DNA from 3 places in the Ignavigranum ruoffiae genome. Region 2 is predicted to be linked to each of the others. Evidence: predicted binding sites of a transcription regulator. Region 2 holds the regulator's gene; each other region holds the start of a gene.

The links. Region 2 encodes Rex, which represses fermentation and respiration genes when NADH is low (regulators of the CRP and FNR family bind a similar motif). Its sites were predicted from a motif close to TTGTGAANTANTTCACAA; they were not measured.
Region 1: M0R79_RS06420 (nitronate monooxygenase) is a predicted target of Rex. The motif match lies at 1,911-1,928, and genes of this name have one in related genera.
Region 3: adhE (bifunctional acetaldehyde-CoA/alcohol dehydrogenase) is a predicted target of Rex. The motif match lies at 1,220-1,237, and genes of this name have one in related genera.

What each region holds. Positions count from the first base shown of each region.
Region 1 covers NZ_CP096206.2:1,355,590-1,358,880, reverse strand. Annotated here, with positions in the region: gene M0R79_RS06425 (fructose-1,6-bisphosphatase) at 1-1,669, shown strand, start outside; gene M0R79_RS06420 (nitronate monooxygenase) at 1,934-2,878, shown strand; gene rpmF (50S ribosomal protein L32) at 3,096-3,275, opposite strand; gene M0R79_RS06410 (hypothetical protein) at 3,291-3,291, opposite strand, start outside.
Region 2 covers NZ_CP096206.2:1,750,070-1,753,360, forward strand. Annotated here, with positions in the region: gene groL (chaperonin GroEL) at 1-1,079, opposite strand, end outside; gene M0R79_RS08245 (co-chaperone GroES) at 1,127-1,393, opposite strand; gene M0R79_RS08250 (redox-sensing transcriptional repressor Rex) at 1,546-2,178, opposite strand; gene M0R79_RS08255 (ABC-F family ATP-binding cassette domain-containing protein) at 2,411-3,291, shown strand, end outside.
Region 3 covers NZ_CP096206.2:315,249-318,539, reverse strand. Annotated here, with positions in the region: gene adhE (bifunctional acetaldehyde-CoA/alcohol dehydrogenase) at 1-1,184, opposite strand, end outside; gene nrdF (class 1b ribonucleoside-diphosphate reductase subunit beta) at 1,441-2,430, opposite strand; gene nrdE (class 1b ribonucleoside-diphosphate reductase subunit alpha) at 2,441-3,291, opposite strand, start outside.

The sequences.
Region 1 (3,291 bases), 390 kb from region 2:
TATTTATTATCCCGAAGAGGTTTTGAAAGAGAAGAATTATAATGATGAAGATTGGATGATTCTCTTAAACCAATTAGTTCGGGTGACACGTTATGTTTCTAGTAAATATACTCGGTCGAAAGTCCGCAAAGCCATGCCCAAGGAATATGCTTATATTCTAGAAGAACTTTTATATCAATATGATGAATCGGGTAATAAACAAGAATATTTTGATTCAATTTTTTCAATGATTATCGATTTGAACTTAGCCTATGATTTTGCGGTTGTATTATCTTATTTAATTCAACGTTTTGTGGTCGATCATCTACATATCTTAGGGGATATTTATGATCGTGGGCCGCGACCAGACCTGATTATCGAAGCTTTGATGAAAGCGCCATCGTTAGATATTCAATGGGGCAACCATGATTTGATTTGGATGGGGGCGATGGCTCGCAATTTTGCTTGTTTAGCGATTGTCTTGAGAATTACTTTGCGCTATGGACATACTCGTTTGTTGGAAGACGATTATGGGATTAATTTAAACCGTTTACGTAAATTCTCAGAGAAATACTATCAAGATAATGATGAGTTCCGACCACGGGGAGCCGAGAAAGACAATTATACGGTGGAAGAGCAAATTGCAATTTCCAAGATGCACCAAGCGATTGCGATCATTCAATTCAAATTAGAGGGGCAAATTATCCACCGTCGACCAGAGTTTAAACAAAGTAATCGCCTACTACTTGAGAAGCTGTCCGAAGATCGCAAGACGATTACTATCAATCAACGCACCTATGACATCATTAATGGCGCCTTTGATTTGGTTGATTATGAGAATCCTTACGAATTGACCTTAGATGAAGAGCTGATTATTGTTGATTTAATGAATCAATTCCAAAATAGTGAGTCTTTAAAGAAACATATTGATTTTCTAGTTGATCAAGGCTCGATGTACACGATTTATAATGGCAATTTATTGTTCCACGGTTGCATTCCTTGTAATGAAGATGGTTCACTAAAAGAGATTAGTTTCAATGGTGAAAGCTATTCAGGGAAGGCCTTGATGGATTTTTATCAAGAAGCTATTTATCAGGCAATGGCCGATCCCCAATCTCATGAAGACTTTGCCACTGATTTAATGTGGTATCTCTGGTGTGGCGAAGGGTCGTCACTCTTTGGTAAGCATACCATGAAGACTTTCGAACGTTATTACATTGCCGAGAAAGAAACCCATAAAGAAATTCAGAATGTTTATTATTTCTATCGCAATGATGAGAAATTCTGTCTTCGCTTGATGGACCTATTTGGCTCAAGTAAATCAGGATATATCATTAATGGTCATACGCCCGTCAAAGCCAAGAGTGGGGAAGACCCAATCAAAGCCAATGGACGAATGTTAGTAATCGATGGCGGCTTGGCTAAAGCATATAATAAAGTTACCGGAATTGCTGGCTATACCTTGGTTGATAATTCTCATGAGGTTTATTTGGCAGCTCACCATCCATTTAAGAATAAAAAACATGCCATTGAGAACCGCATCACCATTCTGCCAGAACAAAAGATGGTATTAAAACGTTCTGAACGTTTACAAGTTAAGGACACTGACATTGGCAAGATGCTCCAAGACCAAAGTGTACAAATTTTTGAGAATTTAAAACAGCGTCAGGACTTGGAAAACAAGCAGTAAAGTGCTATAATTCACATATACCTTTGTCGAGTCAATTTCAATAAGGTTCTCTAATAAAGTGATTAAATAATTTAATAAAGCGGATACAATTTTGTAGGCGAGCACTTATGAATGCTATGTAAACTTGATTGTATCGGCTTTTTTTACATTTTAATGGACTTAATTAGCAAGTTTTATATAGCAAAAACAAAATATTGTAGCTTGAAAAGCAAAAATCCTAAGTGTATAATTTAAACATAAAATGTGAAAAATAACACAAAAGGAGTGTATGTTATGTCAACGGTTTGTGAAATGTTAGGGATAAAATATCCAGTCTTTCAAGGGGCTATGGCTCGGATTGCGACTCATAAACTAGCTGCTGCCGTTTCAGAAGCAGGTGGATTGGGAATTATCGCTTCTGGTGGTATGTCTGCCGATCAACTGCGCCAAGAAATTGATGATTTAAGAGCAATCACTGATAAACCCTTCGGTGTTAATTTGATGTTACAAGTTGATAATTGCGATGAATTAGTCGAAGTTATTATTGAGAAAAAAGTTGATTTGGTTACTACCGGAGCTGGATCGCCGGCTAAATATATTCCTAGCTTGAAAGAAGCGGGAATCAAAGTCTTCCCAGTCATTGCTTCAATTAAACATGCGAAGAAGATGGAAGCTGCTGGCGCTGATGGGGTAGTCGCTGAAGGGCAAGAAGCTGGGGGCCATATCGGTCAAACCTCAACCATGTCACTTCTTCCTCAAATCGTTGATGCAGTTGATATTCCGGTCATTGGGGCTGGAGGAATTGGAGATGGCCGTTCAGTAGTGGCTATGTATGCCCTCGGAGCCCAAGGTATTCAAGTCGGAACAGCTTTCTTAACTGCTGAAGAATGCCCAATTCATGAGAATTATAAGCAAGCCGTTATTAATGCTAATGACACTGCCACGATTGTAACAGGTCGCTCAATGAAAGACCCTGTTCGTTCCCTAGCCAATGAAATGTTAGTTAAGTTCTATGAACTAGAGAAAGAAAATGCACCAAAAGAAGAACTCATGAAATTGACAGAAGGTTCGCTTGGCCGTGCGGTTTATGAAGGCGACATGAATACCGGATCACCAATGTGCGGTGAAGTTGCGGGTATGTTTACTGAAATTCGCCCTTGTAAAGAAATTATTGAAAGTCTCTTTAACGAAGCTGAAGCTGTCTTAAAAGATTTAAAGATTATTTACTAGTTTGCATAACATTATTTAATATCCGCTTGGCAGAATAAATACTTCTTGTAAACTTGTCTTTCTTGTAGTTAAGAAGATTTATCCGCGCTACTACACCCAGCTAAGCGTAAATAAAAGATCCACCAAGCTAGCCAATAGAGAAATTGGCTGACTTGTCAGTGGATCTTTTTGCTTCGTATGTCTGTCGTTTAATTTGCAATTAAACAATTATTCAGTTTTATTTTTGTTTGACTTTAATGACTTGTCGTCCTTTATAGTAGCCATTTTCATCAATTCGGTGGCTCATTTTATAGCTACCGGTTTGCGAATCGAAACTAAGGTTTAGACTGGACAACTTGTGTTGGGCTCGTCTTTTATTTTTACGAGATTTTGAGGTTTTGCTTTTTGGGACTGCCATATATTTTTCGCTCCTT
Region 2 (3,291 bases):
CGGTCATACTCTGAACTGGTTTCTGCAGTTTGAGCGCGAATGAGATCAATACGTTGTTGAATTTGTTCGGATTGACCGCCACCTTCAACAATCGTGGTATTATCTTTGGTTACATTGACTTTAGAAGCAGAACCTAGATGTTCTACAGTTGCATCTTTCAATTCGAAACCAAGTTCTTCAGAAATTACTGTAGCACCCGTTAAGATGGCAATATCTTCTAACATCGCTTTACGACGGTCCCCAAAACCAGGAGCTTTCACGGCAACTACATTAAGTGTACCACGTAATTTGTTCAACACTAAGGTTGGTAGAGCTTCCCCTTCAACATCTTCAGCAATAATTAAGAGTGGACGAGATTGTTGCATCACGTTCTCTAATAATGGCAAGATGTCTTGGATATTGTTAATTTTGCGGTCGGTAATGAAGATCAGTGGATTTTCTAAATCAGCCACCATTTTTTCATTATCAGTGACCATATATTGAGATAGGTAGCCGCGGTCAAATTGCATTCCTTCAACCACTGATAATTCTGTTTCAATGGTTTGAGATTCTTCAATGGTAATAACCCCATCTTGACCTACTTTTTCCATCGCATCGGCAATCAATTCACCAATCTTTTGGTCACCAGAAGAGATGGCAGCGACTTGAGCAATCGCTTCTTTAGATTCTACTTTCTTAGAAGCCTTGCTTAAAGCTTCGACAGCTACTTGGGTCGCTTTTTCAATACCACGACGGATTCCCACTGGATTTGCGCCAGAGGTAACATTCTTCATCCCTTCACGGACAATGGCTTGTGTCAGCAAGGTCGCAGTAGTAGTTCCGTCCCCAGCAACATCGTTAGTTTTAGAAGCTACTTCTTGAACCAATTGAGCTCCCATATTTTCAAAACGATCTTCTAATTCAATTTCACGGGCAATAGTCACCCCATCATTAGTAATCATGGGTGAACCAAATTGTTGATCAAGGACCACGTTTCTACCCTTAGGTCCAATGGTTGTCTTGACGGTATCAGCTAAGATATCAACCCCACGTAGTAAGGCTGCGCGTGCATCTTCTGAGAATTTCAATTCTTTTGCCATGTATAAATCTCTCCTTTAATTCAGTATTCTGTTGATAATCTGTTTGATTAGTCAATCACAGCAAGTAAATCTTTTAATTCTGCGATTAAATATTTTTCTTCTTGGTATTCAATTTCTGATCCAGCATAAGATTTAAAGTAAACTTGGTCCCCTACTTTAACCCCGTCTTCAGCTTCTACTTCTGGACCAACGGCAATTACTTCGCCATATTGTTCTTTTTCTTTAGAAGAAGAAGGTAGGACGAAGCCGCTAGCTGTGGTTTCTTCTGTTTCAGCCACTTTAATGATTACACGTTTTCCTAAGGGTTTTAACATTTACAATAACCTCCAATGATTGATAATTTTTCTTTAGCACTCTTTGACATTGAGTGCTAAATCTATGCTTCTATAATAGTCTAATTAGGTCAAGATTGCAAGCCATAACCTCTAAATAAATAAAAAAACGGGCCTAAGCCCGTCGGTTACCATTATTGAGATAAATCACTTTCGATAAAATAGATTAAGGTTTGCAACTCATTGGTTAAGTCCACATTCTGCACATGAACACCGGCTGGAACTTCAAAGCGCAAAGGAGTAAAATTCAGAATTCCTTTGATGCCACTTTTAATCAAGCGATCAACCACATCATGAGCGGACTCCTCCGGAACGGTTATAATCATCACATCAAGTTGTTGTTGTTCCATTTGATATTCAATATCATCCATCGAATACACCGGTACCCCAGATTGAATCGTTCCGACAATCTCCTCACGAACATCAAAGGCCGCACCAATCCGAATATTAGAACTCTTCCTAAAATTATAATTCAATAAAGCGTGACCTAGATTCCCCACGCCAATCAGGCCGACATTGGTCAAGCGGTCTTGACTCAGAATCTTCGTGAAAAACTGTAACAAGTATTCCACATCATAACCATAGCCTCGTTTACCTAAAGCACCAAAGTATGAAAAATCACGCCGAATGGTCGCACTATCTACTTTAACCGCCGCACTTAATTCTGTGGATGATACTCGATCAATATCTGCATCATGCAAATACTGTAAATAACGACGATAAATAGGTAGACGCAATGCGGTAGCTCTCGGTATGTTCTGTTGCATTTGCGACACTCCAATCTCTATTATCCTTTTAACTTCCATAGTATAGCAGATAATTTCTTGGATTGCGACAGTTGCTCCCTAAGTTTGTGAATTCTTCCCAAAGTCGTTCGCTTTTAACATATTAGCTATTGAAGCTTTTTGACCGAGAAATATAAAGGCTCTAAGCTTTTTTGCGAGCTTAAATCGCTCATGCTATAATGAGGCGACAACCATTGGGAAGTAGGAGAAAATCATGATTCTATTGCAAGCGAATAATGTGGCACGTCGTTTCGCTGATGTGACCTTATATGAGCAGGTAAATTTTAATATTCAAAGTGGCGACCGGGTGGCCTTGGTCGGTCGTAATGGAACAGGTAAGTCTACATTAATTGAACAGATTATGGGACAAGAACCCCTCTCAGAAGGTGAGATTACCACCGCTAAGAATTTACGGATTGGCTATTTGGAACAACATGTGGCGATCAATTCTAATCGGACCATTTGGGATGAGATGATGACAGTCTTCAAAGACCGGTTAGCTTTAAGAGACGAGGCCGAAACACTGGCGAATCAACTGGCTGATTTAGCTGACCGAACCCACAGTCCAGAATATCAGCAGACTTTAGCCCACTATGATCAGATCCAAGAACAGATGATTCAAAATAATGTCTACGCGATTGAATCTGATATCCGTACAGTCTTACATGGTTTTATATTCTATGAAGAAGACTATCAAAGACCGGTTAATTCCTTGTCCGGTGGCCAGAAAACTCGTCTAGCTTTGGCCCGGACTTTATTGACGGATTATGACTTGCTCATCTTAGATGAACCTACCAACCATTTGGATATGGAGACCTTAGCTTGGCTAGAGAATTATTTGATGTCTTATCGGGGAGCCTTGTTACTGGTCTCCCATGACCGCTACTTCCTGAATAAAGTGGCTCAGCAAGTCATTGAATTACGTCATAAAACCCTCCATACCTATGCGGGAAATTATGATTATTATTTAAAAGAAAAAGCCTTACGCCAACAACAAGAACAACAAGCCTATGATAAGCAACAAGAAGAAATCGCCAAATTAGAAGATTTTATCCAAAAAAATATCACCCGGGCATCGACCACCAAGCGTGCTCA
Region 3 (3,291 bases), 510 kb from region 2:
TCTTCATCGCGGGTATGGATAGCAGCCGAGTGTCCTAAACCATTAAATTCTACCATGGCTTTGGCCTTAGCCAAACCGTCTTCAGTGGAGTCTGCTTTTAAGATAGCGAGGACAGGGCTCAATTTTTCCCGAGTGAGCGGTTGTTTCGGTCCTACTTGATCACATTCTGCAGCTAAGATCACCGTATCTTCAGGGACTTTAATGCCGGCTTGTTCAGCAATCCAAACAGCAGGCATACCGACTACTTGCGAATCTAGATGAGCTTGGTCAACATTGGCCGAACCTGAACTTACACTAAACATAAATTTCTCTAATTTAGCTTTCTCACGAGCATTGACGAAATGAACATGATAAGTTTTCAATTCGTCAACCATTTCTTGATAGATTGCTTGATCAATGATGGCAGCTTGTTCGGAAGCACAAACCATCCCATTGTCAAATGACTTGGAGAGGACAATATCATAGGCGGCTTGTTTGACGTTGGCTGATTTCTCAATATAAGCTGGAACATTCCCAGCACCAACACCAATCGCTGGTTTGCCACAAGAATAGGCAGCTTTCACCATGGCATTCCCCCCTGTAGCCAAAATGGTGGCCACCTGGTCATGATTCATTAATTGGTTGGTTGCTTCCATACTAGGTTGGCTAATCCATTGAATACAGTCGTCAGGAGCTCCTGCAGCAATCGCTGCATCACGGACGATTTGGGCTGCATGAACCGATGATTCTTGAGCACTTGGGTGGAAAGAGAAGATAATTGGATTCCGTGTTTTTAAGGCAATCAAAGATTTAAATATGGCCGTTGAAGTTGGATTTGTGGTTGGGGTAATCCCGCAAATAATTCCTACTGGTTCGGCTACCAAAGTTAAACCTGTTACTTCATCTTCTTCAATTACGCCCACCGTCTTCATATTCCGCATCGAATTCACCACATGCTCACAGGCAAATAAGTTCTTGGTTGCCTTATCTTCAAAGACACCCCGGCCGGTATCTTCAACAGCATGACGAGCTAAGACATCATGCTGGTCTAAGGCAGCGACTGAAGCTTTGGCTACGATATGGTCAATTTGTTCTTGATTTAATTCGACGAATTCATCGAGGGCTACTTGGGCCTTGGCCACTAATAAATCTACTTCACTCAATTGTTCTGGCTGAATGCCACTTTCTTTAATTTTTTCAGTCATTTGAATCGCTCCTTTTAGAATTGCTTTTCAATAGTTTGTTAAATATTTCACATATAGATAATAAATCTTTTTGTGCATGTTTTCAAGATATTTTGCTTAAAAAGCCGATGAATACGTTTTCTATTTGAAAAATATAATTTTCGAATTTATTTTATTATTCTAAGTAGTCGTTTAATTGTTCATTTATTCACATTATAGACCAGTGTAAAAAAAGTGCTCCCCCTTTCAGAGAAGCACATTCGTCGTTTCAATTTAATTAATTATCTTCCTTAAGTTCAAAATCTGGTAACACTTGATAATCATCATCCGTCATGGCTTCAACCTGACCCATCAGATAACCTGAACCAACCTGAGAGAAGAAATCGTGGTTTGAGGTTTCCACGGAGATGCCATTCATTACTACCGGGTTGACAGCTTCGGCTGTTCCTTCAGGAAAGAGCGGTTCAAAGCCTAGATTTTGTAATGCTTTGTTCGCATTATATTTAACAAATATTTTAACATCATCGGTCCAGCCAACTTGATCGTAAAGTGTTTCGGTATAAGCCAATTCATTCTCCATCAAATCAAAGAGCAAACTAAACATCCAATCACGAATTTCAGCTTGTTCGTCTTCTTTCAGCTGATTATAAGCAATTTGGAATTTATAACCTAGATAGGTTCCGTGGACCGATTCGTCACGAATAATTAACTTAATAATCTCTGCGACATTGGGCAGTAAGTTATTACCCAAATACCATAAAGGGGTGTAAAAGCCACTATAAAAGAGGAAAGACTCTAAGAATACAGAGGCAATTTTCTTTTGCAAAGCATTGCCTTCTTGATAAATCTTATTAATGACTTGGGCTTTATATTGTAATTGGGGATCATTATTTACCCAATCGAAAATCTCATCAATATCGCGACTATCATTTAAAGAGATGAAAATCGTTGAATAAGATTTAGCATGAACGGATTCCATAAATAATATATTATTCAGTACGGCTTCTTCATGTTGTGTCCGCACATCATCTCGCATCACGTTGGCGCCTTCTTCAGACTGCAGTGTATCTAGGAGGGTCAAGCCGCCAAAGGCTTTATTGACCACATCGCGTTCGGCCCATGACAGGGAACGCCAATCGTCTAAGTCGTTAGAGACCGGAATACGGGTGTCTAGCCAGAATTGGGAAGTTAACTTCTCCCAGGTAAATTTATCCAAAGCATCTTCAAGTCGGTTCCAATCAATGGCCTTATAGTATAAATATGTCATCGCTATCCTCCTAAACTAAGCATGATTCACATTGATTAGCACCAATGATATCGCCATCTTCGGTATAAGTCCGTACATAATACAAGGATTTAATCCCTTTAGTAAAGGCATAGTTACGGAGCATATTTAAATCACGGGTCGTCATCTTACTTTGTAAAGGCGACTTCCATTCATACAGACCTTCTGGTAGCTCAGATCGCATAAACAAAGTCAAACTCATTCCTTGGTCGATATGTTTCTGGGCGGTAGCATATACGTCAATAATCTTGCGTTGATCCATATCATAAGCCGACCGATAGTATGGCAAGGTTTCATTGGATAAATAAGGCGCCGGGTAGAAGATGGCACCCACAGTCTTCTCTTGTCGGTGTTCAATGCGTTGGGTAATCGGATGTAGCGATGCCGAAGTCTCGTTAATATAGGAAATAGATCCATTAGGAGCTACTGCCATCCGATTTCGATGGTATAAGCCGGTCGCTTGAACTTGATCCTTCAAAGCTTGCCAATCTTCAACCGTCGGCACCGGAATATCTTTCAAGATTTCTTGAACTTTAGCAGATTGAATCTCAACCTCATCTTTCAAGTAAGTGTCAAAATATGACCCATCTGCATAAGCCGATTTCTCAAAATCATTGAAGCTTTCGCCCCGTTCTTGAGCAATCCGATTAGAGGCTTGCAAGGTATAGAAGTTGATTGAGCGGAAGATTGCATCAGTCAACTCTAAAGATTCGGCAGAACCATATTCAATTTGATGAATGGCAAAGAGGGTATGCAGTCCCATCGCCCCTAAACCAATCGTATGGTATAAGCGATTCCCTTTCTGAATCGTGGGTACTTCTTCTAAGTCGGTATGATCGGTCA